2 regions of the Ramlibacter tataouinensis genome follow, and region 1 is predicted to be linked to the other one. Evidence: riboswitches for the same ligand, from Rfam matches in the RefSeq annotation. Region 1 holds a riboswitch; the other holds the start of a gene.
What was found. A riboswitch is a leader RNA that binds a small molecule or an ion and turns the genes downstream of it on or off. The one in region 1 is predicted to bind thiamine pyrophosphate.

Region 1 (14,586 bases):
AACCACGGCCACGCGCCGGTGTCCGCGCGGCTGCTGCCCTTGCCGGCTTAGCGGGGGCTCTTGCGCGTGGCCCAGGCCAGCGCGAAGGTCAGGGCGAGGGCGGGCAGGGCGGCACCCAGGCTGGGTGCGTAGGCCTTGCAAAGGTGGAAGGTCGCCACGCCGGCGAACCAGATCGCGATCGGCAGCGCATTGGCCCGGCGCGCGCGCGCCAGCTGCGCCACCGCATCGACCCCGAACGCCAGCCGGCCCAGGATCACGCCGAACAGGGGCACGAACACCGAGCTGAGCAGCAGCAGGAAGGGCTCCAGGGCGTGCATGGGCAGCACCAGCGCGAAGCCCGTGCACGCCAGTGCCATCACCAGGCCCCAGCGCCGGATGGTCCAGCGCGGCGCCAGGCTGTGGGCGGAGACGGCGCCGGAGTAGGCATCGCCATAGGCGTTGTCGATTTCATCGATGAGGATCAGCGACAGCGCGAGCAGGCCGCCCTGCGCCAGCAGGAGCGCCGTCACCAGGTCGGGGCTGGGCAGGGTCAGCGCGACCAGCACGCCCAGCGCGTAGCACCAGGCGTTGGCCAGGGCATAGCCCAGCCAGGTGCCGCGCAGCGCCGCGCGGCCGCTCGAACCGTGGCGCGCATAGTCGGCGACCAGGGGCAGCCAGGAAATCGGCATCGCGATCACCAGGTCCAGTGCCGGCAGCACGCCCATGCCGCCTTCGCCGGGCCGGTTCCACAGCGCCTGCCAGCCTTGCGACTGCGCCATGCCGAGGAATTGCCAGGTGAGCCACAGGAGCGAAAGCACCACCAGCGGCAGCGCGATGCGCGAGATCAGCCGCCGGACCAGCCGCACCATGGAGCCGGTGGCCAGCAGCGCCAGCAGCCCGCCCCACAGGAGCGCTGCCGCCAGGGACCAGGCCGGCCCGGCCGTCGCGCCAGCCTGCTGCGCGATGGCCACGGTGGCATCGCGCATGACCGCGATCTCGAACGCGCCCCAGCCGACCAGTTGCACGATGTTCAGGACCACGGGCAGCCTGGCGAAGGCGCTGCCGTAGACCGCGTGCATCAGGCCGGCGCTGGCCAGGCCGCTGTCGCATCCGAGTTTGGCGACCCAGGCCAGCAGGCCGGCACCGAGGATGGAGCCGGCGACGATGGCGAGCAACGCATCCCTGGTGCCCAGGGCCGGGACCAGATAGGCGCCGACCTGCATCACCAGCAGGCCGACGCCCAGGCTGAACCAAAGCGCCGCGTGATCGCGCCAGCCGAACAGGCGGTCGGCCGAGGAAACGGGGGTGAGGGCCAGGTTGGCCGCGGAGCTCGCGGGCAGCGTTGCTGCCGCGGAAGAAGAAGCTGTTGTCGTGGTCATCGTTGCCTTCCCTGCGCGAGGATTACCTCAATCAGGTTCAAAGGGACTGTCTCAGTCACGCCTTGCGGCGCAACACCCCTAGCGGATGCGTGAGTGATTCACGCGGAAGCAATTCTAGCGGCCTCGAGGCCGCCGCCTTCGCACGCGCTGCAAACGATCAGTCGAACACCGGGGTTTCCACGCCAAGCACCTTGTGCAGCTTGGGGGATGTGGTGGTGTACTGCAGGTGGATTTTCTTGTCCGGGAAGATGAAGGGCGCCGCGCCGAAGGCGGCCAGCGCGCACTCGTGGAAGCCCGAGAGAATCAGCTTCTTCTTGCCGGGATAGGTGTTGATGTCGCCGACGGCGAAGATCCCCGGGACGCTGGTCGAGAACTTCTCGGTGTCGACCACGAGCTGCTTGCGCTCGATGTCCAGGCCCCACTCGGCGATCGGCCCGAGCTTGGGCGACAGGCCGAAGAACACCAGCAGCACGTCCAGCGGAACGACGCGCGTCACGCCGTCGGCCGCGGTGACCTTGATGCCTTGCAGGCGGCCGTCCTCTTCCTCGAAACCGGTCACTTGGCCGACCAGGAACTGCATCTGGTGCGACTCGCACAGCTCCCTCATCTTCGCGACCGAGGCGGGCGCCGCCTTGAAGCCGTCGCGGCGGTGGATCAGGACCACGCTTTCCGATTGGTGGGGACCGTCCTGCGCGAAGTTCAGGGCCCAGTCCAGCGCGGAGTCGCCGCCACCGACGATCACCAGGTTCTTGCCGGCGAAGTCGGCCGGGCTCTTGACCCGGTAGAACAGCTGCGTGCCATCGAACTTGTCGAGGCCTTCCACCTTGAGTGTGCGCGGCTGGAATGCGCCAACGCCCGCGGCGATGAAGATGGTCCGGGTGAGGAAGCGCGTGCCCCTGGAGGTCTCGACAAAGAAGCGCCCGTCGTCCTGGCGCTGGACAGTGGTGACTTCCTGCCCGAAGTGGAAGGTGGCGCCGAAGGGCTCGATCTGCTTGAGCAGGCTGTCGGTCAGCTCCTGCCCGGTGCACACCGGCACCGCCGGGATGTCGTAGATCGGCTTGTCGGGGTACAACTCCACGCACTGGCCGCCCGGATGCGGCAGCGAATCGATGACGTGGGCCTTGATCTCCAGCAGGCCCAGCTCGAACACCTGGAACAAGCCGACGGGACCGGCCCCGACGACGACCGCATCGGTTTCGATGGGGCCGTCGTGGGCGGCTGCGGTCTTGAGCACTTCGGGGTCGAGCTTCGCTTCCATGAGTCCTTTAGGGGCGGATCAGCTCGGAGAGCTTTCCGGTCTTGTCCTTCCATTCCTCGGCATCCGGCAGCGCGGGTTTGCGCTTGGTGATGCTCTTCCAGCCAGGCTGCTTGGACAGTTCGGCGTTCAGCTTGATGAAGCTGAGCTGGTCGGGTGGTGTGTCTTCCTCGGCATAAATGGCGTTCACCGGGCACTCGGGGATGCACACCGCACAATCGATGCACTCATCCGGGTCGATGATGAGGAAGTTCGGCCCTTCGCGGAAGCAGTCCACGGGGCAGACGTCCACGCAATCCGTGTACTTGCAGCGGATGCAGGATTCGGTGACGACGTGAGTCATTGATGTGATGGGTCTATGGGGGACTACCCCCGGATTTTAGGGCGGCGCCTGCCACCCTACTTGCTCAAGCTCAACGAACCAGCACCGCCCCTGAGGTCTTGTGGCTGGCCGTATCCACCAGCACGAGCGAGCCGAGCCTGCGGGAATCGGCGTAGGGAACAGCCGGCAAGGGCTCCTGCAGCGCGAGCTCCACGTGGCCGATGGCGTTGGGTTCGAGCTGCTGCGCCTCGCCAGGGGCCAGCGTGTCGATGTCCAGCCTGTGGACGATGCGCTTGACCTTCGCCTTGACCCAGCGATGGCCGTGGAGCGCCCAGTAGGCACGGCCGGCCACCAGGGGCTCGTCGTCCATCCACGCGACGGTGGCGGACAGCTCGAGCAGCGGCGCGGGCGCGTCCGGCGCCAGCAACCAGTCGCCGCGCGAGACGTCGACCTCGCGGTCCAGCACCAGCCCGGCGCTGTGGCCGGCAGGTACCTCGGCCGGCTGCCGCACGTGATTCAGCACCTGGGCCACCTTGGCAGTCTGCCCGCCGGGCATGACCTTGAGCTCCTGCCCGGGCTGGATGCTGCCCGTGGCGATGCGGCCCCAGAAGACTCGGCGGCCCTGGCTGGTGTCCGAGGAGGAGGAGAATTTTTCGACCCATTGCACCGGGAAGGCGAAGGGCTCGTCGGCCTCGGCCGAGGCGACATCGAGCTGCTCCAGCCACTGCAGCAGCGACAGGCCCTCGTAGCCGCACCAGCCGGGCGTGGATTCCACCACGTTCTGGCCCTTCAGCGCCGAGATCGGAATGATCGCCCGCACGGCAATCCCCGCCGCTTCGGCGAACCCGGCGAGGGCGCCGGCGATGTGGCGGAAGGCGAGTTCCGGGTCTTCCACCGCGTCGAGCTTGTTGACCGCGAACAGGATCGAGGGCACGCGCAGCAGGTTGACCAGCAGCGAATGGCGGCGCGTCTGCGGCAGCAGTTCCAGGGCGGCGTCGCGCCATTGCAGTTTGGTGGCATCGACCAGCACCACCGCCGCGTCGGCGCTGGAGGCGGCTGTGACCATGTTGCGGGTGTACTGCTCATGGCCCGGCGCGTCGCCGATGATGAACTTGCGCGCCGGCGTGGCGAAATAGCGGTAGGCCACGTCGATGGTGATGCCCTGTTCGCGTTCGGCCGACAGGCCATCGGTGAGCAGCGCCAGGTCGGTTTCGCCCGAGCGCTGCACGCCGGCGAGCTGGTCCTGCAGCACCGCCTTGCTGTCGACCAGCAGGCGGCCGATCAGCGTGCTCTTGCCGTCGTCGACGCTGCCGCAGGTGATGAAGCGCAGGGCCGAGACATGGTCGTGCTCGGCGGCACGGTGAACGGCAGCAGGCTGCTGGAGATCGCGGGCCGACATCAGAAATACCCGTCCTTCTTTCGTTTTTCCATGGAGGCGTCCGAGGTCTTGTCGTCCATGCGCGTCGCGCCGCGCTCGCTCACCTCGGCCGAGAGTGTTTCCAGCACCACCTCGGCGGCGCTGGCGGCGGGGCTTTCCACCGGGCAGGTGCAGGTGATGTCGCCCACGGTGCGGAAGCGCACGGTGCGCGTCTGCACCTGCTCGCCGTCGCGCGGCGGCGTGAGTTCGGTCACCGGCACCAGCAGGCCCTTGCGCTCCACCACCTGGCGCTGGTGGGCGTAGTAGATCGAGGGCAGGGCGATGTCCTCGCGCTCGATGTACTGCCACACGTCCAGCTCGGTCCAGTTCGAGATCGGGAACACGCGGAAGTGCTCGCCGGGCGCGAGGCGGGTGTTGAACAGGGTCCAGAGCTCGGGCCGCTGCGCCTTCGGCTGCCATTGGCCGAAGCTGTCGCGGTGCGAGAAGATGCGTTCCTTGGCGCGCGCCTTCTCCTCGTCCCGGCGGGCGCCGCCGATCAGCGCGTCGAAGCGGAATTCCTCGATCGCTTCCAGCAGGGTGACCGACTGGTGGGCGTTGCGCGACTCGCCCGGGTGGGCCAGGCGCACCGTGCCGCGCTGCATCGAGTCCTCGACGCTGCGCACGATCAGTTCGGATTCCAGCTCCTTCGCCCGCAGGTCTCGGAACTGCGTGACTTCAGGGAAGTTGTGCCCGGTGTCGATCATCAGCAGCGGATACGGAACGCGCCCGGTGCCGAACGCCTTCTCGGCGCACTTGAGCAGCACCAGCGAATCCTTGCCGCCGGAAAACAGCAGGGCGGGCCGCTCGAACGCGGCGGCCACCTCGCGCAGGATGAAGACCGCTTCCTCTTCCAGCGCATCGAGGTGCAGGTTGCCCACGCGCGTGAGCAGCGGGGGATCGACACGGGCGTTCATGAGAGGGTTTCTTCCTTGGTTTGATGCTTGACGTGCAGGCCGCACTCCTTGACGGTTTCATCCTCCCACCACCACCTGCCGGCGCGGAAATCCTCGCCGAGGCTGATGGCGCGGGTGCAGGGTGCGCAGCCGATGCTGGGATAGAACTCGTCGTGCAGCGGGTGGTAGTCGACCCCGTGCAGCCGGATGTAGTGCCACACGTCGCCCCAGGTCCAGTCGGCGAGCGGATTGAACTTGGTGCGCGGCTCGCTGTCGTCCTGCAGCGGCACCTCGGCCCGGGCTGCCGACTGCTCGCGCCGCAGGCCGGTGATCCAGGCGCGCTGGCCCTCGAGCGCGCGCGCCAGCGGCTCCACCTTGCGGATGTGGCAGCAGGCCTTGCGCAATTCCACGCTGCGGTACATCGCCTCCTTGCCTTCGCGGCCGACGAAGTGCACCACCGATTCGTTCACCGGCTGGTACACCTGCACCCGCAGGCGCGGATTGGCCTGGGTCCGCGCCAGCAGCTCAAGCGTCTGCGCATGCAGCATGCCGGTATCGAGCACGAACACCGGGATGTCCAGGCCCAGCGTTTCGATCAGGTGAGTGATGACCACGTCGTCGGCGCCCAGGCTGGAAGCCTGCGTCAGCGGTGCGTACTGGGCCGCGGCCTGGCGCAGCAGCTCCCGGGTCAACGCGAGCTTGGCCTCGAAATTCCTGGAGGCGCGAGCGTGCAGGTCGACCGCCCGGGGGCGCGCGGCGCCCGGCAGAGGCATGGCCGCGGTCACGCGGTCCTCCGGAACAGCGGGGAGTGCTGGGTCGCGTCGCCCTGGTAGTACTGCGGATAGCGATCGAACTGCCGCTTGGCGTCCGCCGGGTCCTTGCCTTCCTTGAGCACGGCGCTCGAGAAGCCGCTGCGCTGCATCTGCACCAACTGGTCGATCAGCACGTCGCCGGTGGCGCGGATGTCGCCGGCGAAACGCAGGCGGCGGCGCAGTAGCCAGGCCTGGCTGAACGCCCGGCCATCGGTGAACTTGGGGAAGTTCAGCTCGACGCGCGCGATGCCTTCGAGCGAAACCTCCAGCGGGTCCGCATCGTTGGCCAGTTGCAGCACGCCGGAGGAGGCCTCGGCTTCCTGGTCCTGCACGCTCAGGATCTTCAGCAGCTGTTCCATCACGCCACCTCCTTTTCCGCAAAGCGGGCGGCGTTGGCGGCGGCCTTGAAGGGCTCGATGCCGACCCGCCGCAGCGTCGCGATGAAGGTTTCGGACTTGCCATCGATGCTGATGCGTTCGCGCCGGTAGGCGTCGATCACGGCCTCGACCACTTCGGGCACTTCGGCAGCAGAGAACGAGGGCCCCACCACCTTGCCCGGCGTCGCCGGCCCCGACAGGTGGGAGCCATCGGCGCCGCCGAGCGTCACCTGGTACCACTCCTTGCCGTCCTTGTCGACGCCGAGGATGCCGATATGGCCCGCGTGGTGATGGCCGCAGGAGTTGATGCAGCCGGAGATGTTCAGGTCGATCTCGCCGATGTCGTAGAGCTCGTCCAGGTCCTGGTAGCGTTGGGAGATCGCTTCGGCGATCGGGATCGAGCGCGCATTGGCCAGCGAGCAGAAGTCGCCGCCGGGGCAGGCGATCATGTCGGTGAGCAGGCCGATGTTGGACCGCGCCACACCGGCGGCGCGGGCGGCATGCCACAGCTCCGGCAGGTCGTCCTGATGGACCCAGGGCAGCAGCAGGTTCTGCTCGTGCGTGACGCGCGCTTCGCCGGCAGAAAAGCGCTCGGCCAGCAGGGCGGCCGCTTCGAGTTGCTCGGCGTTGGCATCGCCGGGTGCCTGGCCCAGGCGCTTGAACGAGAGGGTGACGGCGCGCAATTCGGGGTTCTTGTGCTCGTGCACGTTGTGCTGCAACCAGCGGTCGTAGGCCGGATCGGCTTCGGCGCCGGCGCGCACGATCTCATGGATGCGCTTTTGCGCGCTGTCGCGCTCGCGATGGAGCGCGGGTGGCACGAAGCAGGCCGCGACGCGGTCGAATTCGGCCCGGGTGATCGTGTGGGGTGCCCCGTCGTGTTCGACGATCGCGCGGAACTCTTCCTCGACCTGGTCGATGTAGCGCTGGCCCTCGGCCTTCACCAGGATCTTGATGCGCGCCTTCCACAGGTTGTCGCGGCGGCCGTAGCGGTTGTAGACGCGGATCACTGCCTCGACGTAGTTGAGCAGCTGATCCCAGGGCAGGAACTCACGCACCACGGTGCCGATGATGGGGGTGCGGCCCATGCCGCCGCCCACCTGCACCCTGAAGCCGAGTTCGCCGGCCGGGTTGCGCAGCAGTTGCAGGCCGATGTCGTACCAGCCGATCGCCGCGCGGTCTTCTTCGGCGCCGTTGATCGCGATCTTGAACTTGCGCGGCAGGAAGGCGAACTCGGGATGCAGCGTGCTCCACTGGCGCAGGATCTCGCAGAAAGGGCGCGGATCGGCGATCTCGTCGGGCGCGATGCCGGCCAGCTCGTCGCTGGTGATGTTGCGGATCGTGTTGCCGCTGGTCTGGATGCCGTGCATGTTCACGCCGGCCAGCAGGTCCATGACGTCGGCGCTCTTCTTCAGCGGGATCCAGTTGAACTGGACATTGGTGCGGGTCGTGAAGTGGCCGTAGCCGGTCTTCAGGTGGGAGGCTACCGAAGCGCTACTGCCGGGCACCGGAACCTCGCCCAGGGCGAGCTGCTTCTCCTGCGCCTCGCGCAGCAGGTCCGCATCGGGCTGGTCGTACTCGCGGGCGATCCTGGCCAGCACGCGCAGCTGGGCGCTGGAGATCTCGCCATACGGCACCGCCACGCGCAACATGGGCGCATAGCGCTGGATATACCAGCCGTTTTGCAGGCGCAAGGGCCGGAACTCATCGTCGCTGAGCTTGCCCGCAAGATTGCGCTCGAGCTGGTCGCGGTACTGCGCAGCACGCTGGCTGACGAACTGTCGGTCGAATTCTGTGTACTGGTACATGGCTGGCGACCCGGTTTTGGCCGGAAGAGCCGCAATGTACGGAGCGAGCTTATGAAACCAAACTATTTTTTTATTCGGCCGTTATGCGGATAAGCTTATGCAGCAGCATCGGCGCGGGTCGGCCCAGGGGCATTGCCAAAAAGCCGGATAAGGCCGCGATGAGCCATCGGGCCGCCATAATCGCGGGCGAACATCAAGCACATCAGGGATGGCTCAGCGCATCTTCATCAAGGTGATCGGCTTTTCGGACGTGGAGCGCCACGCCCTCAACTCGCTGTTTCGGCTGTCCGAGCAGCGCGAGACGGTCTATGCCCTGTGGGAACCCGGGGCCCCCGAAGAGCCGGCCTTGGCCTTGATCGACGGGCAGAGCTACGAAGCGGGCGTCCAACTCGTCCTGCCGCAGGAACACCAGCTTAAGTTCATCTGGATCGGGTCCCGGGCGCCGGCGCAGGCCTGGGGCGCCTTCGAGCGGCCGATTTCGTGGCCGGAGGTGGTGCATGCAATGGATGACTTGTTCGCGCCGCCGCTCGATCTCGATGTCGACTTGGACGGGGCCGATACCCTTCCGCCGCCATTGGAGGCCACGCCGCGCAAGCGCGCCCTGATCGCGAGCGCCGACCGCGACGAGCGCCTGTATCTGCGCGCCAAGCTGTCCCTGGTCGACCTGACGCAGGCCGACGATGCCGAGTCGGGTGCGCAGGCGCTGGAGTTGGCCCGCGACAACGACTATGCGGTCGCGCTGGTCGATATGGAGCTGCCCGACATGCAGGGCTGGGAGTTGCTGAGGGAGCTGGCCGGAGGGAAGCGGCAGATTCCCCACGTCATCGCCACCAAGCTCGGCGCTTCGCTCGGGGAGCGGGTGCGGGCACGACTGGCCGGACTCGACGGACTGTTCGACAAGCCGCCCGACCCGGCGCGCCTGCACGAACTGCTGCAGAAGGTCTAGCGTCCTAGTGTCCTGTCCCACTGAAACTTGACATTTCGTTCGGATGCCTGCGGGGATGATCGGTGGGTGGCCATAGGGGGTCAAGACTGGGCGTCTTGACCCCCTATGGGCGCCCGCCGAGGGCCCCGCAGGCGCCGAACCCTTCGGGCTGTGCCGTATCGGGGCGCATGCCGCGTTGCGGCCACGGGTCAAGCCGCTCAGGCTTGACCCGCACCCACGCCTTGCCTGCGCCCCGATACGGCGCAGCGAAATGCCAAGTTTCAGTGGGACAGGACACTAGCGTTGCGCCTGCCGCGCGGGGTGCAGCGCCTGCGCCAGGCGCTCCGGCAGAGGCAGGGGCTCATCATGCAACTGTGCCGCCAGCAGCTCCGCGCACAAGGCGCTGAAGGTCAGCCCGCGCGAGCCCATGGCGGTGCTCACCCACAGGCCCGGTTCGAGCTCGCCCGCGAGCGGGCGGCGATCGGCCGAAGCGCAGCGCACCTGCGCCCACTGCTGGACGGCGCCGCCGGCAAAGGCCTGCGCGAATGGCCCGGCCAGCGCGGGCAGCAACTCCTGCAACCGCTGCAGGTTGGCGGCATGGTCGGCATCGTTGGGCGCGGTGTCGGTCTGTCCGCGCCCGTAGGTCGAGCCGCAGAACCACGCGAAGCCGCTTTCATGAGGCACCGCCGGGATGAAATGCCCGTTGCCGTTCACCGGGAAAGCCGGCAACCGGAGTTCGTCGTGCTGGACGGCCCAGGCGATCTGCCCGCGCACCGGCTGCAGCCTGAAGTGGTGTCCGGCCAGCCGCGCGCTGTCGTGCGCCGCCGCGATGACGACCAAGGCGGCTGAAGCGGCCTCGCGGCCCTGGGCATCGACCACGCGCCACCGCTTGCCGTCGCGCTCGATCCGATCGACCGCGACACCGCCGCGCCAGCTCACGCCGGGCTGCGCCAGCCAGGCGCGCACCAGCGCGGGCAGCCGGACCCACGCCGCCTGCTCATGCCAGAGGGCCGGGCTGGCGTCTGCGAGCAGCGCCGCCTGCTTCTCGGACGGCTGGGCCGGGCGGCTCCAGGCCGCCTGCGCCTCATCGACCTTGCCCTCCGGAGCGCCCTTGCTGACCCGGTGCTCGAGCGCGCCGCTGCGGCGCCAGTCCCGGCCCTCCTGCAGCAGCATCGCCGCCTGCTGCATGGTCACGCGAACGCCGCATCGGCTCAGTTGCGACAGCAGGTTGTCGTCGGGCGAGAAGTGGGGCGCCAGCAGGCCCACGGGCAGGGCCGAGGCCCCGGCCGCCGGCTGGGCGGCTGCGTCCAGCACGGTGACGGCCCAACCGCGGCGCGCCAGGCTGGCCGCCGCCGCAGTGCCGGCCAGCCCGGCGCCGATCACCACGGCATCCTCGGGCGGCCGGGTCGCGCCGCTGCGCAGGCCGCGCGGCTCCCAAGCGGGGTCGAATCGCGCCCGGGTGCAATGCCGCTTGGGCGGCAGGCCATCCACCTTCTCGACGCGAAAGCCGCATTGCGCCAGCGCGCGCCGCACCTCGCCGGAGGCGGTCCAACTGGCCAGCCCGGCACCACGCCGGCAGTGCCGGGCCACGCCCTTGATCAGGTCGAGGCTCCACATGTCGGGGTTGCATCGCGGATCGAAGCCATCGAGGAACACCGCATCGGCGGTGAAGGCTTCGCGCCGCAGCATCTCGCCCGCATCGCCCACATGCAGCGTCAGCAACACGCGTGCGCCTTCGAACGCCAGGCGATGCACGCCCGGCACCAGGCCGAACCACTGGTCCGCCAGTTCCTGTGCCAATGGTTGGAGTTCGGGATGGGCCTGCGCGCTGCGCAGCAGGTCGCCGGCTGCCACAGGCCAGGCCTCGACGGAGATGAAATGCAGCAGGGCGGGGCGCGCGGGATCGTCCTTCCAGGCGAGCCAGGCTGCCAGAAAGTTCAGCCCCAGGCCGAAGCCGGTTTCCAGGATGCGCCATTGCGGCGCATGGGCCCAGGCTGCCGGCAAGCCGCAGCCGTCGAGGAACACATGGCGCGCCTGCGCGAGGCCGCCGGCGCTGCTGCGGTAGACGTCATCGAAGCGGGTGCTGCGCGGCATGCCGTCGCTAGCCCACTGCACCGCCTCCGGCGGCATTGGCGCGGCTTACTGCGACGGGGGCACGTAGCCTGCCGCCACGTCGGCGCCGCTGCCGAAGAAATGGTTCTCCATCTGGCGCTTGAGGTATTCACGCGCTCGCTGGTCGGCCAGGTTCAGGCGGTTCTCGTTCACCAGCATGGTCTGGTGCTTGATCCAGCCTTGCCAGGCTTCCTTGCTCACGTTTTCGTAGATGCGTTTGCCGAGCTCGCCGGGATAGGGGGGAAAGTCGAGGCCCTCGGCCTCGCGGCCGAGCTTGATGCAATGGACGGTGCGGGCCATGCGCGAACTCCTGGGTGCTGATTAGCGATTAGCTTATGCGGATAAACAACTGAAAACTTAGTCGTTCCAGTTCGATGAAGCGGCTTCCAGAATCCGCCCCATCACAACAGGAAACGAACCATGAGCCTACGCCGCGACTTTATCAAGATTCCCTTGGCCGCCACGCTGGGACTGGCGCTTTCGGTCGTGCCGGCGTTCGCGCAGGGGCCGTCCTTGACCCTGCTCAACGTCTCGTACGACCCCACGCGCGAGCTCTACGTGGAGTTCAACCAGGCGTTCGCCAGGTACTGGAAGGCCAAGACCGGACAGGACGTGGCCATCAAGCAGTCGCACGGCGGCTCCGGCAAGCAGGCCCGCTCCATCATCGACGGGCTGGACGCGGACGTGGCCACGCTGGCGCTGGCGGGCGACACCGACGCCCTGGCGAAGAACGGCGCCTGGGTGCCCGCGGACTGGCAGAAGCGCCTGCCGCACAACGCCTCGCCCTACACCTCGACCATCGTGCTTGTGGTGCGGCAGGGCAACCCCAAGGGCATCAAGGATTGGGACGATCTGGCCAAGACCGGCATCAGCGTGATCACGCCGAATCCCAAGACCTCGGGCGGCGCGCGCTGGAACTACCTGGCGGCCTGGGAGTTCGCCAAGCGCAAGTACGGCGGCGATGCGAAGGCGCGCGAGTTCGTGGCCCGGCTCTACGGCAACGTGCCGGTGCTCGACACCGGCGCGCGCGGCTCCACCATCACCTTCGCCCAGCGCAACCAGGGCGACGTGCTGATCGCGTGGGAGAACGAAGCCTACCTGCTCGAGAAGGAGTTCGGCGCCAAGTTCGACGTCGTCACGCCGTCCCTGTCCATCCTCGCCGAGCCCGCTGTCACGGTGGTCGACCGCAACGTCGACAAGAAGGGCACGCGCGCCGTGGCCGAGGAGTACCTGAAGTTCCTCTACTCGGAGGAAGGCCAGGACATCATCGGCAAGAACTTCTACCGTCCGGCGGTTTCGAAGAAGGCCCAGGACAAGTACGCCAAGCAGTTCCCGAAGATCAACCTGTTCACCATCGACCAGGCCTTTGGCGGCTGGGCGAAGGCCGACAAGGAGCACTTCGCCGACAACGCCAGCTTCGACCAGATCTATTCGAGGAAGTGAACAAGATGCCGGGGCGATCCCGGCATCTTCCTCAGGCGACGAGCGCAGCCGCTTCGTCGTTCGCCGCTTCGGTCACCGCGGCCTTGATCTCGATGTCCGCGTTGGCGAGTGCCTTTTGCTTCGCTTCCTCTCCCATCGCGACGCCTTCCGCGCGCACGAAGCGGACGTCGGTGATGCCGAAGAAGCCGAACACCGTCTTCAGGTAGCTCTCCTGGTGGTCGAGCGAGGTGAGGGCCGGGTTCGTCGAGTACATGCCGCCGCGCGAGGAGGCGACGATCACCGTCTTGCCGGCGGCCAGGCCGACCGGGCCCTTTTCGGTGTACTTGAAGGTGCGGCCGGCCTGCGCCACCCGGTCGATCCAGGCCTTCAGCTGGCTCGGCACCGAGAAGTTGTACATCGGCGCGCCGACGACGACCACGTCCGCCGCGAGAAACTGGCTGACGAGCTTTTCCGACAGTTCGTTTTCCTGGCGCTGCGCGTCCGACAGGCCTTCGGCATTCACGCCCAGGCGGAAGCCCAGTGAATCGAGGTTCAGGTGGCTGGGGGCTTCCCTGGCGAGGTCGAGGTGCTCGACCCGGCTGTGCGGATGCGTGGCGCGCCACTGGGCGACGACGCGCTGCGTCAATTCGCGGGAAACCGAGTTGCCGCCCAGCGGGCTGGAGTCGATGTGAAGCAGTCTCATGGCTGACCTTTCCTTGAATCAATGTTGGGCCGATTGGCTTGGGATTGATTGTGAGTACGGGTCAATCTATTGATAAGACAGCTGTTGTGCATTACATTGTCCTGATAATAGGACGATGGAGCAGCCCATGCAAGACTTCAACGACATGGTGTACTTCGCCGAGGTGGTGGACCGGGGCGGCTTCGCGGCGGCCGGCCGTGCCTTGGGCATCCCCAAGTCCAAGCTGTCCCGGCGCTTGGGCGAGTTGGAGCAGCGGCTGGGCGTGCGCCTGCTGCAGCGGACCACCCGGAAGCTCTCGCTGACGGAAGCGGGCGAGCTCTATCACCGGCATGCCGTCGCCATCCGTGAGGAAGCCGAGGCGGCGGAGCAGGCGGTCGCGCTGGTGCAGAACGAGCCGCGCGGCACGATCCGTGTGAGTTGCCCGGTGACGCTGGCGCAGACCACCGTCGGTCCCATCCTGCCGCCGTTCCTGAAGGACCATCCCCATGTGCGCATCGACATGGTGGTGACCAACCGCGTCATCGACCTGGTGCAGGAAGGCATCGACGTCGCCCTGCGCGTGCGGGCTTCGGTCGACGACAGCGGCAGCCTGGTCGTCAAAAGACTGGCGCTGACCCGCAGCCTGCTGGTGGCCAGTCCGCAGCAACTGGCGCGCGAAGGCCGGCCGCATTCGGCCGATGAGTTGCACAAACTCTCGACGGTGGCCATGTCCGCCGCGGACGGGCGCGCCAGCTGGCAGTTGCAGGATCCGCACGGGCGCGAGTTCACGCTGCAGCACAAACCCTGCCTCACGGCCGACGACCTGCTCACGCTGCGCTATTTCGTGCTGGAAGGCAATGGCATGTCCGTGTTGCCGGACTACATGGTCCACCGCGACATGCGCGAGGGCCGGCTGCAGGAGGTGCTGCCCGGCTGGGCGCCGGCGCCCGCCGTGATTCACGCCGTGTTTCCGTCGCGCCGCGGCTTGGTGCCGGCGATCCGGCGCTTCCTCGACTACCTCGGGGAGAACGTCACCGGTGAGGGCATCGGGTGCCCCACCTAGGACGCGCTCGATTCAGACGCCCAGATATTGGTCCAGCAGCTTCGGCTGCGAGCGCAGTTCCTCGGACGAGCCGGCGTAGGCCACCTCGCCCTTGACCAGGATCACGTTGCGCCCCGTGACCTGGGTGACGTGGCGCCAATTCT
Region 2 (14,586 bases), 2.1 Mb from region 1:
GCGTCGCCGATGGCCTGGATCAACTCTTCGTGATCGATCGTCATGGTCGCCATTGACTCCTCGTGATGGATGCAGCGCGGCGTGGAGCCCCCTTCGCTTGAGTGCACTGTGCGGGAGGCGGCGACGGCGGGCCGTTGACCGGGGTCAAGATTCAAAAAAAGCTCGCGCGCAACGCGTGTCTGTTTTCAGCTCAACGGGAAAACCCGAGTTCTTGACCGCGGTCAATCAGCGCAAATATTCACAGGCGTAAACCGTGATCGCCGTGCAGGCGTTTCGGCTGCCCGGGCCCAGAAGTTCAGATAACGACGAAGGAGACAACGGTCATGAGGAAGTACAGATTGCTACTGGCCGCCGGTGCGCTCGCATCCTGCTGCCTGGCCGCCTCGGCCCAAACCTGCGAGGGCGGCGTGTATCTCAACCCGCAAGTGATCCGCGGCGAAGGCACGCCGCAGGTCGCCCGGGCGGCGCAGGAACTGTCCGAGTTCATCGGCCGCGGCGGCCTGTCGGCCTCGCCGGTGGTCAACGTCAGCAGCCTCGAGGAGGCCGTGGCGGCCGTCAAGGGGCCCCGGCCGCCCTGCTGGGTCTACGGCAACCCGGTGGTGGGGCTGGCCTCCGGCTACAAGCCGATCGCGGTGAACACCGAAGAGATCAAGGCCGCGATCCTGTTGCTCGGTGACCTCGGCAGCGAGAAGGACCCGAAACCCGTGGAGCTCTCGCAGCTGAAGCCGGATGAACAGGCCCAGGTGCTCGACCGGCTGAGGCAGGCGACCTGCTTCGGCATGCAAAGCGGCGTGACCACGGCGCTGGTGAAGGCCGAGAAGCGCTGCGGCAAGGTGGCCGACGTGCCGCCGAAGATCGGGCTCGGCCAGAGCTACCTGCCGACGAAAGCCGCGTTCGAGTGGCGCCCGGACCGCTGGGTCGGGGTGATCACGCGCGTTCAGGGCGCGCGTTCGGCTTCGATGCACAACCAGATCGGCGCCGATCCGAAGATCCACCACGCGCGCCTGTTCGTCATCCCCACCAAGCAAACCAGCTGGGGCTACGGCATCTATGTGCGGCACGACACCCCGGCCGACGTCGCGGCGCGCACGCTGGCGCTGTTCGACGGCCTCAAGAGCAAGCCGCCGAGCCCCTCGCTCGCGCGCGCGCTCGATGTGGGCGCGAAGTTCGAGTTCGATCCCCTGAAGGGCTCCGAGGTCGACGCGATGCGCGTCGCGCTCGACATGGCGCTTTAGCCACAGATGCCACGGCCGGTCCCGAATGGGACTGGCGCGCGGTCGGCACGCGCCGCTATACTGCCGCTGCTCCGGGGTGCGAGCGGCCCTTCGAAAGAAGGCCGGTATCGCTGAGATGGTGAGTCCAAACCCGTGAACTTGAACCGGTTCGTACCGGCGTAAGAAGAGCTGACAGTGTCCCTGGCCCTCGCGGGCCCCGCGTCCTGCCATCCCTGGAGCAAACGATCACTTGCTCCAAGGATTGGCCCATGAACGCACCCGACAAACTCGTCCAGTTGCTCGCCCTCACGCGCGAGCCCTTCCCCGCCTCGACCAAGGTCCACATGCCCGGGCAGCTGCACCCGGGCGTGCGGGTGCCGATGCGCGAGGTCCAGCTCACCAACGGTGAGGCGGTCACGCTCTACGACACCTCGGGCCCGTACACCGAGCCGGGCGCGCAGATCGACGTGCGGCGCGGGCTGGCGGGCCTGCGCGATGCGTGGATCGCCGCGCGCGGCGACACGGAAAGCTACGAAGGCCGCTTGCGGCAGGCGCTGGACGACGGCACGAAGAACGAGGCGCGCGAGGGCGAGCGCATCGCCGCGCTGCGCGCCCAGGCGGCGGCCCTGCAGCGCACGCCGCGCCGCGCCAGGGCGGGCGCGAACGTCACGCAGATGCACTATGCGCGCAAGGGCATCGTCACGCCGGAGATGGAGTTCGTCGCGTTGCGCGAGAACGGCCGGCGCGAGTGGATGCGCGAATACCTGGCGGATGCGCAGAAGAATGCGCGCCTGGCCGGCAACCCGATGGGTGCGGCGATCCCCGACATCATCACGCCCGAGTTCGTGCGCGACGAGGTGGCGCGCGGCCGAGCGATCATCCCCGCCAACATCAACCATCCCGAGACCGAGCCGATGGCGATCGGGCGCAACTTCCTGGTGAAGATCAACGCCAACATCGGCAACTCCGCCGTGACCTCGTCGATCGAGGAGGAAGTGGAAAAGCTGGTGTGGGCGATCCGCTGGGGCGCCGACACGGTGATGGACCTGTCGACCGGCAGGAACATCCACACCACGCGCGACTGGATCGTCCGCAACTCGCCGGTGCCGATCGGCACCGTGCCGATCTATCAGGCGCTGGAGAAGGTCGGCGGCGTCGCCGAGGACCTGAGCTGGGAGATCTTCCGTGACACGCTGATCGAGCAGGCCGAGCAGGGCGTGGACTACTTCACCATCCACGCCGGCGTGCGGCTGCCCTTCATCCCCCTCACCGCGAAACGCCGCACCGGCATCGTCTCGCGCGGCGGCTCGATCCTCGCGAAGTGGTGCATCTCGCACCACAAGGAGAACTTCCTCTACACCCACTTCGAGGAGATCTGCGAGATCATGAAGGCGTACGACGTCAGCTTCTCGCTCGGCGACGGCCTGCGCCCGGGCTCGGGCGCGGATGCCAACGACGAGGCGCAGTTCGCCGAGCTGCGCACCCTGGGCGAGCTCACGCAGCTCGCCTGGAAGCACGACGTGCAGGTGATGATCGAAGGCCCGGGCCATGTGCCGATGCACATGATCCAGGCCAACATGACCGAGCAGCTGCGCCACTGCGGCGAGGCGCCCTTCTACACCCTGGGTCCGCTGACGGTCGACATCTCGCCCGGCTACGACCACATCGCCTCGGCCATCGGCGCCGCGATGATCGGCTGGTTCGGCACCGCGATGCTGTGCTACGTCACGCCGAAGGAGCACCTCGGCCTGCCCGACCGCAACGACGTCAAGCAGGGGATCATCGCCTACAAGATCGCCGCGCATGCGGCCGACGTCGCCAAGGGCCACCCTGGCGCGCGCGCCTGGGACGAGGCGCTGTCGAAGGCGCGCTTCGAGTTCCGCTGGCAGGACCAGTTCAACCTGTCGCTCGACCCGGAGACGGCGAAGGACTTCCATGACGAGACCCTGCCGGCCGACGGCGCGAAGGTCGCGCACTTCTGCTCGATGTGCGGGCCGAAGTTCTGCTCGATGAAGATCACGCAGGACGTGCGCGAGTTCGCGGCGGCGCAGGAAGGCATGGCGGCCAAGAGCGCGGAATTCAAGGCCGCCGGCGGCGAGATCTACATCCCTGTCCGCCAGGAGTAGCCCCATGAAGATCGGTATCGCAGGGGCAGGCCTGGTGGGCCGGCTGCTCGCCTTCCGGCTGGCGCGCGCCGGCCACGCGGTCGAGGTGTTCGACCCCGCCGCCGACGCGCAGGCGCGCGGCGCCGCCGGCTGGACCGCCGCGGGCATGCTGTGCCCGGTGGCGGAACTGCAATGCGCGGACGAGCACGTGTTCGCGCTCGGGCTGCGCTCGCTGGAGCTGTGGCCCGAGATCGCGGCGCAGCTCGACGTCGATCTCGAAGTGCGGCGCGAGGGCAGCCTGCTGTTCGCCCATCGGGGCGACGAAGGCGCGGCCGCGCGCACCATCGACTTCCTGACGCGCAAGGCGCCGCCGGGCTTCGAGCCGCAGCCGATGACGATGGCCCAGGCGCGCGAGCTGGAGCCGGCGGTGCAGGGCCCGGCGCATGCCTGGCTGCTGCCCGGGGAAGGCAGCCTGCACACGGTGCAGGCGATGCAGGCGCTGGCGGCGGCGGCGACGCGCGCCGGCGCGCGCTGGCACTGGGGCCGCAGCGTCGAGCGGCTGGAGCGCGGCGCACTGTGGAGCCGGGGCGAGCGCCATGCGTTCGACTGGGTGTTCGATGCGCGCGGCGCCGGTGCCCGGCCGGAGCTGCCGGTGCGCGGCGTGCGCGGCGAAGTGTTCACGCTGCACGCGCCCGGGGTGGCGCTGCGCCGTCCGCTGCGCCTGCTGCACCCGCGCCACGCGGTGTACCTGGTGCCGCGCGGCGGTGACCAGGTGGTGGTCGGCGCCAGCTCGATCGAGAGCGAGGACCGCTCGCCGGTGTCGCTGCGCACCACCGTCGAACTGCTGGCCGCGGCGCACAGCCTGGTGCCCGAGCTCGGCGAGGCGCGCATCGTGCTGGCCGACACCAACCTGCGCCCGGCCCTGCCCGACAACCTGCCGCGCGTCGAGGCGCAGCCGGGCATCACGCGCCTCAACGGCCTGTACCGGCACGGCTGGCTGATCGCGCCGGCGATGGTCGAGCAGGCGCTGGAGGCCTTGGCATGATGCAAGTCACCCTGAACGGCGAGGCGCGCGTGCTGCCCGCAGGCGCCACGCTCGCCGACCTGATCGCCGGCCTGGCCCAGCCGCCGCAGTGGCTGGCCACCGCCGTTAACGGCGAATTCGTCCCGCGCGCGTCGCGCGCGCAGCGGCCGCTGCGCGACGGCGACGCCGTCCTCACTTTCCAACCCATCACCGGAGGCTGACCATGGCATTCCAGATCGCCGGGGTCGAGCTCGAGAGCCGCTTCTTCCTCGGCACCGCACGCTACCCTTCGCCCGCCGTGCTGGAGCAGGCGATTGCCGCCTCGGGCGCGCAAGTCGTCACCGTCGGCCTGCGGCGCCAACTGGCCGCTGGCGGCACGCCCAACGACCTCCAGCTGATCCGCGACAGCGGTGTGCACGTCTTGCCCAACACCGCCGGCTGCCACACGGCACGCGAGGCCGTGAACATCGCTCGCATGGCGCGCGAGCTGTACGAGACGAACTGGATCAAGCTCGAGGTGATCGGCGACGAGTACACCCTGCAGCCGGATCCCTTCGAGCTGCTCGCCGCCGCCAAGGAGCTGGTGAAGGACGGCTTCGAGGTCTTTCCCTACTGCACGGACGACCTGGTGGCCTGCCAGCGCCTGCTCGACGCCGGCTGCCGCGTGCTCATGCCCTGGGGCGCGCCGATCGGCTCGGGCCAGGGCCTGCTCAACCCGACGGCGCTGCGCACGCTGCGCGCGCGCCTGCCGGGCGTGCCGCTGGTGGTCGACGCCGGCATCGGCTCGCCCAAGGACGCGGTGCAGGCGATGGAACTCGGCTACGACGCCGTGCTGCTCAACTCGGCGGTGGCGCTGGCCGACGACCCTGTCACGATGGCGCGGGCGTTCCGGCTGGCGATCGAATCGGGCCGCCTGGCCTACGAAGCCGGCGTGATGGCCAAGCAGGAGATGGCGGTGCCGACGACGCCGGTCACGGGCCGGCCGTTCGTTCTATGAGCGCCGCACGGCCGGCGCAGGACACGAAGTGTCAAGCGTGGGGGCACCCATGAGGCCGATCGTCTGGACCGTTTCGGGCAGCGGCGCCGGCCTGCAGGCGGACCGGCGCGCGCTCGAGGCGTTCGGCGCGCACGGCTGCAGCGCCGTCGCGGCGCTGACCGCGCAGAACGCCGTCGGCGTCGAGGCGGTCGAGCCGGTGGCCGCCGCCATGCTCGATGCGCAGCTCGCGGCGCTGGCGCGCGACATGCCGCCGGTGGCCATCAAGACTGGCCTGCTGGGCTCGGTGGCCAACCTCGACGTGGTGGTGCGCTGGATCGACCGGCTGCGCGAGTCGAATCCCGCGCTGGCCGTGGTGGTCGACCCGGTGCTGGACGCCGGCCCGGGCGCGGCCTTCGGCGGCGAGGCCTGGCCGCGCGCCTATTGCGAACGGCTGCTGCCGCGCGCCACGCTGCTCACGCCCGATCGCGCGGCGGCCGCGGCGCTGCTGGGCCTGCCGCCCTTGCGCGGTCGCCACCAGGTCGAGCAAGCCGCGCGCCGCCTGCGTGCGGCGGGCGCGGCGGCCGTCGCGATCGCCGGCGGCGACGCGGCGGAGGGCGTCGCCGCCGACTTCGTCGATGCGCCGTGGGCCGCCGGCTGGCTGCGCCTGCCGCAGGTGCAGGCCATGCCGCGCCCCGAAGCCACGGGCAGCGTCTTCGCCGCGAGCGCGACCGCCGCGCTCGCACTGGGCTTCGTCGAGATCGAAGCCGTGGTGTTCGCCACGATGGCGAACGCGCAGGCCCTGCGCGAGCCGTTCCCGGCCGGCGGCGGCGCGGTGCCGGGGCACCCCGCGCCCGGGTTCGCCCGGCGCATGGCGCACCTGCCCGAGTTCGTCCGCGACCCGCAGCAGGTGCAGCCGGGCTTCGCGCCGCTGCGCAGCGCCGACCTCGGCCTGTACGCGATCGCCGACAGCGCGGACTGGATCGCGCGCGTCACGGCCGCCGGCGTGAAGACCGTGCAGTTGCGCATCAAGGACCGCTCGCATCCGCGCCTGCGCGAGGAGGTGCGGCGCGCCGTCGCGGCCTGCGAGCGCGCCGGCGCGCAGCTGTTCGTCAACGACCACTGGCGGATCGCCCTCGAGGAGGGGGCCTATGGCGTGCACCTCGGCCAGGAGGACCTGGACGAAGCTGACCTCGGCGCCATCGCGCGCGCCGGACTTCGGCTGGGGATCAGCACGCACTCCTGCTGGGAGGTGTGTCGCGCCTGGGCGCTGCGCCCGAGCTACATCGCCTGCGGGCCGGTGCATCCGACGGCGGCCAAGAAAATGCCCTGGATCCCGCAGGGCAATGCCAACCTGGCGTACTGGTGCGGCGTGCTGCCGCTGCCGGTGGTCGCCATCGCCGGCATGGACCCGGCGCGCGCGGCGCAAGCGCGGCAGTGCGGCGCCGCTGGCGTCGCGGTGATCAGCGGCATCACGGCGGCCGCCGATCCCGAGCAGGCCATCAGCGACTACCAGGCTGCGATGCAGGCTGCGCCGCGCGGGGCCGCCGAGACGCCGCCGCTGCCCCGGCCGACGCTGCTGCGGGCACCGGCGCTTCCCGACGGCCGCGCATGAGCTTGCTGCCCAGCGCCGGGGCCGCGCTGCGAGGCGCCCCTGGCCCTGAAGGCCTGGACTAGAATTTGGCGTATCGGGAAAGCAGCCTCCCGGCCCCGCAAGGGATAGACGGTGTCCCGTCCAAGCGCTGGCAACTCGCACATGGAGTTTGACCGTGGACACCGCCCTGCCTTCTTCCATTTCTCCCCAGGACTTCATCGACCGGCTCGGCACGCCCGAGGCCCCGTGGGTGCTCGACGTGCGCCGCGACGAGCGCTTCGCCGAAAGCGACCGCATGGCGCCGCGCGCGCAGCGCTGCGCCCCGCAGGACCTCGCGCGCCTCGCGCGGGAACACGCGGCTCGCGAGGTGGTCGTGTACTGCGTGCACGGGCACGAGGTCGGCCAGGACGCCGCCGCGCAGTTGAATGCCGCCGGCTGGCGCGCGCGCTGGCTCGAAGGCGGCTTCGAAGGCCTGGTTGCCGCCGGCTTGCCGACGCTGCGCAAGCGGCCGGACCTGGGCCTGGCCAGCGGGCAGCCTTCGCGCTGGATCACGCGCGCGCGGCCCAAGATCGACCGCATCGCCTGCCCCTGGCTGATCCGCCGCTTCATTGACCCGCAGGCGCAGTTCTTCTACGTCCCGACCGGGCAGGTGTTCGCTGAAGCGAGGCGCCTGCAGGCCGTCCCTTACGACATCCCGGGCGCACCGATCGAGCACGAGGGCGGGCAGTGCAGCTTCGACACCTTGCTGGCGGCGGTCGACCTGCGCGATGCGGCGCTCGAGGGGCTCGCGCGCATCGTTCGCGGCGCCGACACCGACCGCCCGGAGCTGGCGCCGCCATGCCGCGGCCTGCTCGCCGTGTCGCTCGGCATGTCGGCGCTGCACGCGGATGACCACGCGATGCTGGAAGCGATGCTGCCGGTCTACGATGCGCTCTTGGCCTGGTGCCGCCGCGCGCAGGGCGAGGTCCACAACTGGAATCCACAGTCAATGAAAGCCGCCGCATGAGCCGCACGGCCGCTCCGAAGGCTCATGGCACCGCAGCCCGCAGCCCGCAGGGCGGAGGTTTTTGTATGAACGAAGCGGAGGTGACCTTCGCGCAAGCCTCCCGCTTCTGGCTCAAGCTCGGTTTCATCAGCTTCGGCGGCCCGGCCGGGCAGATCGCGGTGATGCACCGCGAGCTGGTCGAGCGCCGGCGCTGGATCTCCGAGCGGCGCTTCCTGCACGCGCTGAACTACTGCATGCTGCTGCCCGGTCCCGAGGCGCAGCAGCTGGCCACCTACATCGGCTGGCTGCTGCACCGCACCTGGGGCGGCGTGGTGGCGGGCGGCCTGTTCGTGCTGCCCTCGCTGTTCATCCTCATCGGCCTGAGCTGGGTCTACGTGGTGCATGGCCAGGTGCCCTGGGTGGCGGCGCTGTTCTACGGCATCAAGCCGGCGGTGGCGGCCATCGTGCTGCATGCGGTGTGGCGCATCGGCAGCCGCACGCTGCGCAGTCCGCGCCGGGTGCCGTTGTTGTGGGCCATCGCGGTGCTGAGCTTCATCGGCATCGCCTGGCTGGACGTGCCCTTTCCCTGGCTGGTGCTGGCGGCGGCGCTCGCCGGCGCGCTCGGCGGCCGCTACCTGCCGGACCAGTTCCCCGGCGCCGCCGGCCACGGGGGCGATGCCGACCCGCACGGGGCGGAACGCTATGTGATCGACGACGACACCCCGCCGCCGCCGCACGCGCGATTCAGCCGCGCACGGCTGGCCGGGATCGTGGCCGCGGGCGCGTTGCTCTGGCTGCTGCCGATGGTGGCGCTGCTGGCCTGGCATGGCTGGCAGGGCACGCTGGCGCAGATGGCCTGGTTCTTCACCAAGGCCGCGCTGATGACCTTCGGCGGCGCCTACGCGGTGCTGCCCTACGTCTACCAGGGCGCAGTCGAGCATTTCCAGTGGCTCACGCCGGCGCAGATGATCGACGGCCTGGCGCTGGGCGAGACCACGCCGGGGCCCCTGATCATGGTGGTGGCCTTCGTCGGCTTCGTCGGCGGCTGGACACGCCAGGTGCTGGGGCCCGACATGCTTTTCGCCGGCGCGGCGCTGGCGGCCACGGTGGTCACCTGGTTCACCTTCCTGCCCTCCTTCCTGTTCATCCTGGCGGGCGGGCCGCTGGTGGAGGCGACGCACGGCCAGCTGAAATTCACCGCGCCGCTGACCGGCATCACGGCCGCGGTGGTGGGCGTGATCGCGAGCCTGGCGCTGTTCTTCCTGGTCCATATCGCGCGGCCGGCCGGCGCCGCGCAGGTCGACTGGGCGGCGCTGGCGATCGCGGCCGTCGCAGCCACCGCGCTGCTGCGCTTCAAGGTGGGCGTGATCCCGGTCATCGTCAGCTGCGCCCTGGCCGGGCTGGGCTTGCACTGGTTCTGAATCCGGCGGCTCGCCGTATCATGGTCTGCTCACTTCGACAGCCATCGCATGAACATCCTGATCACCGGCGGCAGTGGTTTTCTCGGGGCGCGGCTTGCCGGCGCCTTGCTCGCGAAGGGCAGCCTGGGCCTGGCCGGCGCGGCGCCGCGCGACATCAGCTCGATCACCCTGGCCGACCGGGCGCCCCCGCCCGCCGAGCTGGCCGGCGATGCGCGCGTGCGCTTCGTGGGCGGCGACCTCAACGAGCAGATCGCGGCGGGCCAGTTGCCGGCCGCCGCCACCGATGCCGTGTTCCACCTCGCCGCCGCCGTCAGCGGCGAATGCGAGGCCGACTTCGACCTCGGCATGCGCAGCAATTTCGACGCGACGCACGCGCTGCTGGAAGCCTGCCGCGCGCTCGGCAGCCGGCCCACGGTCGTCTTCGCCAGTTCGCTGGCGGTGTTCGGCAAGCTGCCGGGCCAGCCGATGCCGGCCGTGATCGAGGACTTCACGCTGCCGACCCCGCAAAGCAGCTACGGCACCCAGAAGTACGTGGGCGAGCTGCTGGTGGCGGACATGACGCGCAAGGGCTTCATCCGCGGCCGCAGCGTGCGCCTGATGACCGTCAGCGTGCGCCCCGGACGGCCCAACGGCGCGGCCTCGGGTTTCCTGTCCGGGATGATCCGCGAGCCGCTGGCGGGCCTGCAGGCCGCCTGCCCGGTCGAGCCCGACACGGTGGTGGCCCTGTCCTCGCCGGCGCGCACCATCGAAGGCATCATCCGCGCCGCCGAAGCCACCGACGAGCAATGGGGCCCGCTGACCGGCATGAACCTGCCGGCACTGCGCACCACGGTGGGCGAGATGGCGGCGGCGCTGGAACGCGCGGCCGGTCCGCAGGCGGTGGGACTGCTCGATTGGACGCCCGACCCGGCGATCCGCAAGCTGGTCGACACCTGGCCCGGCAACGTGGCGGCGGCGCGCGCCCAGGCGCTGGGGCTTTCGGCCGACACCGACTTCGATGCGATCGTGCGCGAGTACATCCGCGAGAACCCGCAAGCGGTCAAGCTGCCGGTGAACTAGGGCCTCCCCAAAATGCCGCGTTTCGCCGCCAACCTGTCCATGCTCTATCCCGAGCTGGACTTCCTGGACCGCTTCGAGGCCGCCGCGCGCGACGGCTTTGCCGCCGTGGAGTACCTGTTTCCCTACGCCTACGAGCCGCGCGAGCTGGCGGCGCGGCTGGCGGCCCACGGCCTGCAGCAGGTGCTGTTCAACGCGCCGCCGGGCAACTGGGACGGCGGCGAGAAGGGCCTGGCCTGCCTGCCCGGGCGCGAGCCGGAGTTCCGCGCCGCCATCGGCTCGGCGCTGCGCTACGCGGAGGCGCTCGGCTGTCCGCGCGTGCATGTGATGGCGGGACTGCTGCCGCAGGGCCTGGACCGCGCGGCGGTGCAGCCCACCTATGTGGCGAACCTGCGCTGGGCGGCGGCCGAAGCGGCCCGCCAGAACGTGGCGCTGATGATCGAGCCGATCAACACGCGCGACATCCCGGGCTTCTTCCTGAACCGGCAGGACCAGGCGCACCAGCTGCTGGCGCAGGTCGGCGCGCCCAACGTGAAGGTGCAGATGGACCTCTATCACTGCCAGATCGTCGAAGGCGACGTCGCGATGAAGATCCGCCACTACCTGCCGACCGGCCGCGTGGGGCACCTGCAGATCGCCGGCGTGCCCGAGCGGCACGAGCCCGACATCGGCGAGCTCAATTACGCCTACCTGTTCGGCGTGATCGACGAGGTGTCGGCGCAATGCGGCTGGGACGGCTGGATCGGCTGCGAATACCGGCCTGCGCGCGGCGCGCTGGCCGGCGGCACCAGCGCCGGCCTGGGCTGGCTCAATCGTCCCGCTTGAGGATGGGCGGGTGCCCCTCACGCTCGCCAGCCCGGTCCACAGCGACCTGATCATCAAGAAGAGCCGCTTCATCGGCTGCGTGCAGGCGGTGGAGGGCCGCGCGCAGGCGCAGGCCATCGTCGTCCAGCGGCGCGAGCAGCATCCCGGCGCCGCCCACGTGTGCTGGGCCTTGCTGGCCGGAGGCCAGTCGGCGGCGAATGACGACGGCGAGCCCGGCGGCACCGCCGGGCGGCCGATGCTCGAAGTGCTGCGGCGCCAGGAGCTTGAGGGCGTGCTGGCCACGGTGGTGCGCTACTTCGGCGGCGTCAAGCTGGGCGCGGGGGGACTGGTGCGCGCCTACACCGACGCCGTGGCGCAGGCCTTGCTGCAGGCCGAAAAGATTCCGCTGCGCAAGACCCTGGCGCTGCGCTGCGCGCTGCCCTATGCGCTGGAAGGCGTGGTGCGGCGCGAACTGCAGCAGGCCGGCGCGCAGCTGCGCGAAGTCACGCATGGCGCGCGCGTGGAGATCGCTTTCACCGTCGTCGATGTTGAAGCGCCGGCGCTCGTGGAACGACTCAATGAATCGGGCCAGGGCGCGCTCGCGTGGCTGGACTGAGGCGCGGGTCAGGGAACGAAGACGGCCGCGTCGGTGTAGTCGCCGAGGAACAGCAGGAACACGACCAGCAGCAAGGCGAGCAGGCAACGCAGGAACAGGCTCATCACCGGGGTCATTCGGCGTGCTCCGGCGGCATCACGGTGGAATGGGGCCGACGAGGGGATCAGATCGTCACGATCTTCCGGCCGTCGAGCCATTGCTCGACCGTCGCAGAGGAGTTGCCGACCTGCTCCACCGCCTTGCGCAGCTGCTCTTCGCTGCATTCGAACTGTTTCCGCCACCAGCTCACTTCGCGCGGATCATTCAAGTCGATCAGGCCGCGGTCGGCAGGAATGGTTTCGAAAACGTATGCCATGGCTGTCACTCCCGTTTGTGTTTTGGCAGACGAGAGAATTGGGCGCTTGTTTGCGGCGCAGCACATGACCGCCAGCAGCGAAATAGCCTGTAATCCGCATCCTACCGCCTGCTAGCAAATTGATAGCGCTCATCCCGGCGCGCGGCGCGGGGATCAGCGCAGCAGGCGGATGAGTTCCATGGCGGCGGCGGGGGCGCGCTCCTTGGCGCCGTTGATGAAGAAGGCGAACACTTCGCGCCGTGGTCCCTTGGCAACCCAGGCGCGCGCGCCCTGCGACCACTGGTCCAGCACCGGGGTGGGATAGCCGGTCGGGCACGCCGCCTCGCTGCGCATCAGGCGCAGGTAGGCCAGTTCGCCGTCGGCGTCGGCAATGGCGGGGAACTTTTCCGAATCGGTGTGCACGGTCGCGCAGCCGTAGCGCCGCGCCAGCGCCAGGTACTCTTCCGACGCGAAGCTCTCGTGCCGCACGTCCATCACATGCCGCAGTGGCAAGCCGCCGGCCTCGCGCGGCAGCTGCTTGAGGAACTCTTCCAGGTCGGCCGCGTCGAAGCGGTGGGTCGGCATCAGTTGCCACAGGATCGGCCCGAGCTTGGGGCCGAGCTCGGTGATGCCGCTGCCGACGAAGCGCTGGATCGGCTCGCCGGCGGTGGCCAGCTGCTTGCGCGTGGTGGCGAAGCGGTGGGCCTTGAGGGAGAACACGAAGCCCTCGGGCGTTTCATCCCGCCACTTGGCGAACGTGGACGGCTTCATGGTGCTGTAGTAGGTGCCATTGACCTCGATGGCGGTCAGCTGGCGGCTCGCGTATTCCAGCTCCCTGGCGTGCGCCAATCCCTTCGGATAGAAGTTGTCACGCCAGGGCTCGTAGGTCCAGCCGCCGATGCCCACCCGGATGCGATCGCTGTCCTGCATGGCGGACATATTAGGCGGGCGGCCGCATTCATGCGGGGGCTTTGCAGCACCGTTACGCGGACGAGTGGGGGCGGGCGTACAGTTGCAGGGCTGAAGCATCACCCCTCAACTCCGCCATGAACGCACCCCTGCACCGCGAAATGCCCGCCTCGCTGCTCGACAGCAACGCGGCCCTGGCCCATGCCACCGAGCAATGGGACCGCGACATCCTCCGGCAGCTGACCGACTACATCGCCATTCCGGCGAAGTCGCCGGGCTTCGACAAGGATTGGCTGCAGCACGGTTTCATCGACGCCGTGGTGCGCAACGCCGCCGCCTGGATCGAGGCGCAGAAGGTCGAGGGCCTGCGGCTGGAGGTGGTGCGCCTGCCCGGCCGCACGCCGGTGATCTTTTTCGAGATCGCGGCCACCCGGCCGGACGCGGCGCAGACCGTGCTGATGTACGGGCACCTGGACAAGCAGCCGGAGTTCACCGGCTGGCGCGCCGACCTGGGCCCGTGGACACCCAAGTACGAGGACGGCAAGCTGTATGGCCGCGGCGGCGCCGACGATGGCTACGCGGCGTACGCATCGATCGCGGCGGTGCAGGCGCTGAAGGCGCAGCAGGTGCCGCACCCGCGCATCGTCGGCCTGATCGAGACCTGCGAGGAGTCGGGCTCCTACGACCTGCTGCCCTACGTCGAGGCGCTGCGGCCGCGGCTGGGCGACGTCGGCCTGGTGATCTGCCTCGACTCCGGCGCCGGCAACTACGACCAGCTGTGGTTGACCACCTCGCTGCGCGGCCTGACCGTCGGCACGCTGAAAGTGGAGATCCTCACCGAGGGCGTGCACTCGGGCGACGCCTCGGGCCTGGTGCCTTCGAGTTTCCGCATCATGCGCCAGGTGCTCGACCGCCTGGAGGACAGCGCCACCGGGCGCCTGCTGCCCGCCAGCTTCCACTGCGAAGTGCCGCCCGAGCGCCTGCGCCAGGCGCAGGCCACGGCCGCGATCCTGGGTGAAGAGGTCTACCGGCGCTTCCCCTGGGCCCACCACGACTGCGGCGGCTCCAGCCCCGTGGTCGCGCTGCCGACCACCACCGACCCGGTGGAGGCGCTGATCAAGCGCACCTGGACGCCTGCGCTGTCCGTGACGGGCGCGGAAGGCTTCCCGGCGCTGCAGGATGCCGGCAACGTGCTGCGGCCCTACACCGCCTTCAAGCTGTCGCTGCGGCTGCCGCCCCTGATCGACGCTGCGGCCGCGACGCAGGAGCTCAAGCAGCTGCTGGAAGACAACGCGCCCTACCAGGCCAAGGTGACCTTCGACCCGCGCCCGGCCTCGCCAGGCTGGAACGCGCCGGGCATGGCGCCATGGTTCCAGCAGGCGCTGGATGCCGCCTCGCAGGCGCATTTCGGCGCGCCCTGCGGCTTCATCGGCCAGGGCGGCACCATCCCGCTGATGAACATGCTGAGCGCCGGCTTCCCGGCCGCGCAGATGATGGTGTGCGGGGTGCTCGGGCCGCGCAGCAACGCCCACGGCCCGAACGAGTTCCTGC

Region 2: linked by a shared signal. The riboswitch ahead of thiC (phosphomethylpyrimidine synthase ThiC) and the one ahead of UC35_RS00275 (purine-cytosine permease family protein) in region 1 are both predicted to bind thiamine pyrophosphate.

The regions. Positions count from the first base shown of each region.
Region 1 covers NZ_CP010951.1:35,297-49,882, reverse strand. Annotated here, with positions in the region: gene thiD (bifunctional hydroxymethylpyrimidine kinase/phosphomethylpyrimidine kinase) at 1-51, shown strand, start outside; gene UC35_RS00275 (purine-cytosine permease family protein) at 48-1,358, opposite strand; TPP riboswitch at 1,349-1,448, opposite strand; gene UC35_RS00270 (NAD(P)/FAD-dependent oxidoreductase) at 1,516-2,616, opposite strand; gene fdxA (ferredoxin FdxA) at 2,624-2,956, opposite strand; gene UC35_RS00260 (sulfate adenylyltransferase subunit 1) at 3,027-4,334, opposite strand; gene cysD (sulfate adenylyltransferase subunit CysD) at 4,334-5,266, opposite strand; gene UC35_RS00250 (phosphoadenylyl-sulfate reductase) at 5,263-6,018, opposite strand; gene UC35_RS00245 (DUF934 domain-containing protein) at 6,027-6,416, opposite strand; gene UC35_RS00240 (nitrite/sulfite reductase) at 6,416-8,239, opposite strand; gene UC35_RS00235 (response regulator) at 8,448-9,185, shown strand; gene mnmC (FAD-dependent 5-carboxymethylaminomethyl-2-thiouridine(34) oxidoreductase MnmC) at 9,462-11,294, opposite strand; gene UC35_RS00225 (oxidative damage protection protein) at 11,304-11,576, opposite strand; gene UC35_RS00220 (sulfate ABC transporter substrate-binding protein) at 11,697-12,719, shown strand; gene UC35_RS00215 (FMN-dependent NADH-azoreductase) at 12,751-13,401, opposite strand; gene UC35_RS00210 (LysR family transcriptional regulator) at 13,529-14,443, shown strand; gene UC35_RS00205 (ABC transporter ATP-binding protein) at 14,456-14,586, opposite strand, start outside.
Region 2 covers NZ_CP010951.1:2,101,758-2,116,343, reverse strand. Annotated here, with positions in the region: gene UC35_RS10205 (PAS domain-containing protein) at 1-44, opposite strand, end outside; gene UC35_RS10200 (hypothetical protein) at 324-1,235, shown strand; TPP riboswitch at 1,298-1,417, shown strand; gene thiC (phosphomethylpyrimidine synthase ThiC) at 1,484-3,340, shown strand; gene thiO (glycine oxidase ThiO) at 3,345-4,364, shown strand; gene thiS (sulfur carrier protein ThiS) at 4,361-4,564, shown strand; gene UC35_RS10180 (thiazole synthase) at 4,567-5,340, shown strand; gene UC35_RS10175 (thiamine phosphate synthase) at 5,390-6,931, shown strand; gene UC35_RS10170 (chromate resistance protein ChrB domain-containing protein) at 7,086-7,916, shown strand; gene chrA (chromate efflux transporter) at 7,982-9,316, shown strand; gene denD (D-erythronate dehydrogenase) at 9,365-10,375, shown strand; gene otnI (2-oxo-tetronate isomerase) at 10,388-11,197, shown strand; gene UC35_RS10150 (IMPACT family protein) at 11,208-11,792, shown strand; gene UC35_RS10145 (DUF3606 domain-containing protein) at 11,956-12,147, opposite strand; gene UC35_RS10140 (DUF72 domain-containing protein) at 12,301-13,056, opposite strand; gene UC35_RS10135 (M20 family metallopeptidase) at 13,173-14,586, shown strand, end outside.